2 regions of the Pelotomaculum schinkii genome follow, and region 1 is predicted to be linked to the other one. Evidence: riboswitches for the same ligand, from Rfam matches in the RefSeq annotation. Region 1 holds a riboswitch; the other holds the start of a gene.

Region 1 (3,493 bases):
AGCTGCTGCGGCATCTTTGAAAAATATCTTCCGGAGATACCTTTTATATCTTTGTGGGAAATCTTTGAACGTTATGGACTTCCGGAAACCGCCCAAAATGGGAAGAACCATATTTTGAATGTCCATGATGCCTGCTCTACAAGGCATAATAAAAATATTCACGAAAGTCTGAGAAATATCGCGGTAAAGCTTGGTTATGAAATAAAGGAACTGAAATATGCAAAAGAAAAAACAAAATGCTGCGGATACGGCGGACTTGTCTATTTTGCGAACCGTGAACAGACAAATGACTTTGTGATAGACCGAATAAACGAAAGTAATGAAGATTTTTTGGTTTACTGCGCTATATGCAAGGATTTGTTTGTGGAGGGCGGTAAAAGCACCTATCATATTCTGGACCTGATTTTTGGGGAGAATTTGGATGAGATAGCGCATAAAAAAATGCCGAATCTTTCACAAAGACATGCAAACAGAGCGCAGCTTAAAAAGAAATTGCTAAGAGAATTATGGAATGAAGAGTCGGAGGCGGAATTAACCAAAATGGAGGATTTAATCATTCCTAGCGAAGTATGGCGCATTATGGACGAACGGTATATTCTTCTGGAAGACATTGAAAAAGTCATAAAACATGCGCAGGAATCCGGCGAACGGTTTTTTAATCCCGAAGATTCAAGTTTCTTAGCCAATCAGCGAATTGGAAATGTTACCTATTGGGTACGCTATATTGAAAAAGACGGGGCAATTCAAGTAGTCACAGTTTACAGTCACAGAATGGAAGTGAAAAAAGAATAGAAAATGAACCCGCTTCAATCTTGAAAGTGTATATGGTGTCCGCGGTATAAAGGCCATCTTGGCGCTTTTGTATCGGACGATGTTCCTGAAGCAGTTGTCACAGTAAAAAGGAAGGTTCAAATGAGCTTGCTCAGCTATCAAAATAGGCTTGGATCAGGGTTTCTACTGATAACTGAATTTCATGTTTAGTGTATTTATTTTATGTTTAATGTTTTAACGTATATCATTTATTTGATGTGTAGCATTTTAATGTCAATTATTGCAATGTTTTATCAAGTCGTGGGGTATATTTCACCTTTATTTTCAATATAACCTATAATTATTTGAAGAGTACTATTATTTTATTGCTTGCAGCTATTTTAAAAATTTAGCAGGACTTTGGGGTTTTTAGTAGAAATTATGTGGAAAAGGCTGTTAATGCCAAGAAAACATAAAAAGCCTAAAACATAGTTTAAAATATAGTACTTTAAAACTTAAAATCTCCGAGCCGGATTTGCCTAAGGCATTATAGCTATGACTGCCGGCCGTTAGGGTGTGACGGGAAACCGTCGTGCCTTCCAATGCGAAAAGGAGACTGCAATGGCGCTGACGCCGGGCCGGCTTTATTTTTCGCAAGCTGTCCGGCATTTTTATTTTTGGAGGTGGTAAATCCGGTTGTAGTGACGATTGGCAAACAAATTATGGAGGGAATTACGTTGCAGGACAAAGTTAAAATGGTTTCCCTGGCTATTGTTATTCTTACGGTTCTCTTGTTTGTACTATCCGGCTGCGCTAAACAGCAAGCGACTGCGCCGCCAGCGCCGGCTGTCGCCGGCCAAATCCTGCTGGCCTCCACCATTGGTCCGATTGACGCCGGGATTGTGGCGGCGCTGGAAGAGAGTTTTGAGAAAAAGACCGGGATACGGGTCAGACATGTGGGCGCCGGTACGGGCGCTGCCCTGGAAATGGCGAAAAGCGGCAATTTTGATGTCGTAATGGTGCATGCCAAGGATCTGGAGGAAAAGTTTGTTGCCGACGGATACGGGACCAAGCGCATTGACCTGATGTACAACGATTTTGTAATTGTCGGGCCGGAATCGGATCCGGCTCAAATCAAGGGACTAAAAACACCGGCTGAGGCGCTGAAGAAAATTATGGATACAAAATCCCTTTTTATTAGTCGCGGGGACAACTCCGGTACGGATGTTGCGGAAAAGGCCCAGTGGAAGGCTGCCGGGCTGAAGCCGGCGGGCGACTGGTACCACGTATATGAAAAAGGTTCGGAAGGCAACGTCAAGACCTTAAAGTATACCGATGAGCAGAACGCTTATACTATTATCGATCGGGCTACATACCTGACCGTGAAAGACCAGGTCAAATTGAAAGTGCTGGTGGAAAAAGACGAGGCCCTGCTTAACTACATTTCCCTGATCCCCGTCAACGCCCAGAAGTTCCCGGAAGTTAAAGACGAGTTGGCCCAGCAGTTTATTGATTTTTGCACATCAATCGAGGGACAGACGATCATCAGGGATTTCGGCAAGGATAAATACGGTGAGCCATTGTTTTTCCCCAATTCCACCGAGGGGAAAAACCTGCCCAAGTAGGTCGTAAGTCATAGGTCGTATGGCGTAGGTATATACTGCATTCCTATTGGGTCAATAAATAAATTAAACACTAATATGAAAATGTAGTTCGCAGTTTCGTTTTTTGGTATCAGCGAGAATAAAAGCTCAGCGAGGTGCGATTTCAATCGCACACGGCGCGCCAGCGCCGCACTTATGGCAGTCAATGTTGCATTTGTGCGAATGAATTCGCACCTACATTTATAAAGACAACTCAGTACGTTATTTCAAGTAAAATATTTGGAGGAGGACTAACTTTGAGTAAAAAGAACTTTTTAGCGCCCCTTATGATCCTCATGGTAACAATGCTTTTGGTCGTTTTCGCAGGGTGCGGCAAACCGCAAGTGAAAGATGTGATCCTCGCCACCACCACCAGCACCCAGGACAGCGGGCTCTTAGACGCGCTGATCCCGATTTTTGAACAGAAGACCGGATATAACGTTAAAACTGTCTCTGTAGGCAGCGGCGCCGCTATCACCATGGGTGAAAAGGGAGAGGCCGACGTCCTCCTGGTGCACTCTCCCGCGGCCGAGAAAAAGATTGTGGACAGTGGCGCAGTTGTAAACTACCAGCTCGTGATGCATAACGACTTCATCATCATCGGCCCCGCTGGGGACCCTGCCGGTATCAAAGGGACTAAAGCAGGCGACGCCTTTAAAAAAATAGCGGAGAATAAGGCTGTTTTCGTTTCGAGAGGAGACAATTCAGGCACCCACAGTAAAGAAAAAGCAATCTGGGCGGAAGTCAAAATCACTCCGGAGGGCAACTGGTACCAGCAGAGCGGCGCCGGGATGGGGCAGACCTTAAACATCGCCAATGAAAAGCAGGCCTACACTCTGACCGACCGGGCGACATACCTGGCCCAAAAGAAAAATATCAACCTTGAAATCCTGTCGGAAGGGGATGCGTCGCTCCTGAACATCTACCATGTGATGCAGGTTAACCCGGAAAAATTCAGTACTGTCAACAAGGATGGAGCAAAAGCATTTGTTGATTTCATGGTCGACCCCGATACCCAGAAGACCATCGGTGAATTTGGCAAAGATCAATACGGTCAGGCGCTATTCACCCCTGACTCCGGCAAAAAAGTAGAGGATCTC
Region 2 (3,493 bases), 520 kb from region 1:
ATCTAATAGATGTAAAAAACCAGGCTAAAATAGTTGCAAAATCTTCTTCACCAGTTTTAATATTTGGGGAAAGTGGTACTGGCAAAGAGTTGTTTGCTCAGGCTATTCATAATGAGAGTCCAAGAAAAATTAACCCTTTTGTTGCAATTAATTGTGGCGCTTTACCGCATGATTTGGTGGAAAGTGAATTATTTGGTTATGAGTCCGGCGCTTTTACCGGAGCTTCTAAAAATGGCAAGCCAGGCAAGTTGGAGGTAGCCTGCGGCGGAACCCTGTTTCTTGATGAAATTGAAAGTATGCCTCTAAATATTCAGATTAAATTATTGCGTGTTCTTTCCACTAATAAAATATGTAGAATTGGTGGGATTAAAGAGATACCTATAGATATTAGGCTTATCTCGGGAACAAAAAAAGATTTGTTGCAGGAAGCTGATGAGGGTAATTTTCGAGAGGATTTGTATTACCGAATCGGCATAATTACACTAAAATTACCGTCTTTGCGCGAAAGAGATGACGACATCCCCATATTGGCAAAACATTTCATTGATATATTTAGTAAAGAATACAATTTGCATGTGAAAGAAATTGATAACGAGTTTTTTGAGGCGCTTACCTGCTATTCCTGGCGTGGCAATATACGGGAATTAAGGAATGTAATTGAAAGAGCTATAGTTTTATTAAGTGGCAGGACAAAAATATCTCTCTGTGATCTTCCTGAGAAAATAGTTAAAGCCTATAATTACAAGACTCTGAAGAATAAAATAAGGGTAATCGAAAACACAAAAAATGGATCCAATAATTTAATGAAAATGAGTGAGGAAATAGTTATTGAGCTGCTATTAAGTGAGGAAAACGGCAATCTAAGTAAGACTGCTGAGCGTTTAGGAATTAGCAGGACAACATTATATAATAAAATTAATAGTAGTAAGAAACTGAAAATGCTTTTTAGTAAACATAAAATTGGCTAGATTGCCACGAGAAGGGCTTACCTCCCGGATGAGGGAAGTAAGCCCTTTTCATACATTTGATTGATGCTGCCGATTCCAGATAAAAAATGCATTTTTGTTGATTGAAGAAGTATTGCTTTGAACTGCTTTAAAAAAATTGGGATTTATTGTGTTGCTGTTCAATAATTAAAAACCTCAAAAATATGTACAAAAATTAGACACAAAAAATATCCTGTACTGTTAACCAGTCAGGGACGGGTCTATAAAAATTCATCAAAAAGTAGATATGTTTTGGGATTGTGGGAGTGAGTCCGTTTATTGGCATATACTTTGCTAGTGTGTAAAATATAAATAGCAAAAGGATTTTTCATTTATTTAAATAATGAATATTTATTTCCGAGTTAACCAACCTACAGCGATTGCCATGGTTGTTAACCGTTAGGGTGTAGCTGGAAACATTTGCGCCTCCTGTTGGAAAGGAAATACTTATAAGTATATATTCTATATAATAATATAGATATATCCTTTTTAGTAATGCAGTTTCCTACAGGGGTAACTGCATTTTTATTATAGATGTCCTTTGAACTGGACGTCTATAAAAAAGATGCCATGGCATGCATCACAATATGACCTTGTAGAGGCGGTCGGCAAATTGTACAAAAAAACACCTCTGGAAAGCTGGATACTCGCGAAGATAGAAGGGCACAATGGCAGTTTGGGCAAGTTAACCCGCTCCATCATAGAGACTTATCAAATTCAGCAACTAAGGGAGACTCTGACCCTCGCTCGCGACAAGAGCCCCTTTTACCGGCGCCGTTTGGCGCGGTGCGGCATAGATAAATTCCAGTCCTTAAAGGATCTTGGCGGATTACCTTTTACTACTCCTGCGGATATCAGACAAAACCCGCTGCAACTGCTTTGTGTTTCACAGGATCAGATTAACCGGGTGGTAACCCTGGACACTTCCGGCACCACCGGCCTGCCCAAGAGAATATATTTTACAGCCGCGGATCAGGAACTGACCAGGGACTTTTTTCAGCATGGTATGTCCACCCTGGTTCAGCCGGGCGACAAGGTGTTAATCCTGCTGCCCGGATACTCGCCCGGCAGTGTGGGTGACCTGCTGGCTGATGGTTTGCGCCGCATGCAGGTGAAACCCGTTCCCTACGGGGTGGTCCGGGACCCGGAGGCTGTCTTGGAGATTATGGCCGTGGAACAGGTTGACTCCCTAGTCGGGATTCCGACTCAAGTATTGGCACTCGCCCGCTGCCGGCAGTCTGACAAAAGAAAACACCAGATCAGGTTGAAAAGCCTGCTGCTGAGTACGGACCACGTTCCCGGCGCGATTGTAAGGTTTTTGGAGGAAACATGGGGCTGCCGTGTTTTCAACCATTATGGCATGACTGAAATGGGCCTGGGGGGCGGCGTCGAGTGTGAAGCGCGGGCAGGCTATCACCTGCGGGAGGCGGATTTGCTTTTTGAAATAATCAATCCCTTGACCGGCGAAGTTTTACCGGAAGGGGAAGAAGGGGAAGTGGTTTTCACAACGCTAACCCGCCGGGGTATGCCCCTGATCCGTTACCGTACCGGAGATATTGCCCGGTTTATGCCCGAACCCTGCCCCTGCGGTACGGTGCTGAAGCGTATGTCTTGCGTGCGGGACCGGGTTCAGGGCAGAATCACCTTAACGGGGGGCGAGCTGCTTAGTTTGTCCATACTGGACGAGGTCCTTTTTGCAGTAAACGGTGTTGTGGACTTTGAGGCATCTTTACTGCCGGAAAACGGCAGGGACAGATTGGCTGTCAGAGTACTGGCAGCCGCCTGGGCTGCTGAAGAAATACCGGGATTGGTTGAAAAAGCGCTATTTTCTGTTCCTGTGCTTTCCAGAAACATCAAGAAGGGAAATTTAATCTTGGCGCCAGTTCAAATAGATACATCACCGGAACTCTGGAAACCGGCAAAGCGAATTATCCGGGACAACCGCAACAAAAACTAAGATGCAGGCAGTTGGCTGATGGACAGGAAACACCAAAGAAAGCCCTTGCCAGGGGTAATTGATGGACAGGAGGGTTGTTGATTCTATGGAGTATAAAAATATTAACGCCCAATTACGCGCGATACCGCCGCCCCACCAGCCTTGGCTTAGTTCCGCTATGTATAATTACCGGGAAAAATTAGTAAATTGGAATCCTATCTGCATAAAAAATAATGCCGTATACTATCAGTTTACTACGAGGGATACACAGGATGATTTTATCGGTATCGTACCGGATGCTTGTGTGAATATAATCTTTAAGTGCAACCCCAACAATCCAGCTGCATTGATATGGGGCATACATGAAGGATGGGCGAAAATCATGCTTGAGCCAAATACGACTTATTTTGGTTTTAAGCCCTATTCTGTGGTAGGCATAAAAAATATCAAGGCCCGCTTGGGTGATCTAAAAAACAACGTATTAAAACTGGAAGATGTTTTTGTTAATTCATCCATTATTGAAAAAATTGCTATGAAAGATAGCATGAATGAGCGGATAAAGCTTTTCCAG

Evidence for each region. Region 1 has a riboswitch for molybdenum cofactor ahead of Psch_RS08105 (ABC transporter substrate-binding protein). Riboswitches for the same ligand answer to the same signal wherever they lie in the genome.
Region 2: another riboswitch for molybdenum cofactor. It lies ahead of Psch_RS10490 (DVU_1553 family AMP-dependent CoA ligase); the one in region 1 lies ahead of Psch_RS08105 (ABC transporter substrate-binding protein).

What each region holds. Positions count from the first base shown of each region.
Region 1 is NZ_QFGA01000001.1:1,740,351-1,743,843, reverse strand. Features, by position in the region: gene Psch_RS08110 (pyridine nucleotide-disulfide oxidoreductase/dicluster-binding protein) at 1-792, shown strand, start outside; molybdenum cofactor riboswitch at 1,261-1,381, shown strand; gene Psch_RS08105 (ABC transporter substrate-binding protein) at 1,488-2,375, shown strand; gene Psch_RS08100 (ABC transporter substrate-binding protein) at 2,681-3,493, shown strand, end outside.
Region 2 is NZ_QFGA01000001.1:2,255,803-2,259,295, reverse strand. Features, by position in the region: gene Psch_RS10495 (sigma-54 interaction domain-containing protein) at 1-968, shown strand, start outside; molybdenum cofactor riboswitch at 1,330-1,445, shown strand; gene Psch_RS10490 (DVU_1553 family AMP-dependent CoA ligase) at 1,600-2,943, shown strand; gene Psch_RS10485 (helix-turn-helix transcriptional regulator) at 3,029-3,493, shown strand, end outside.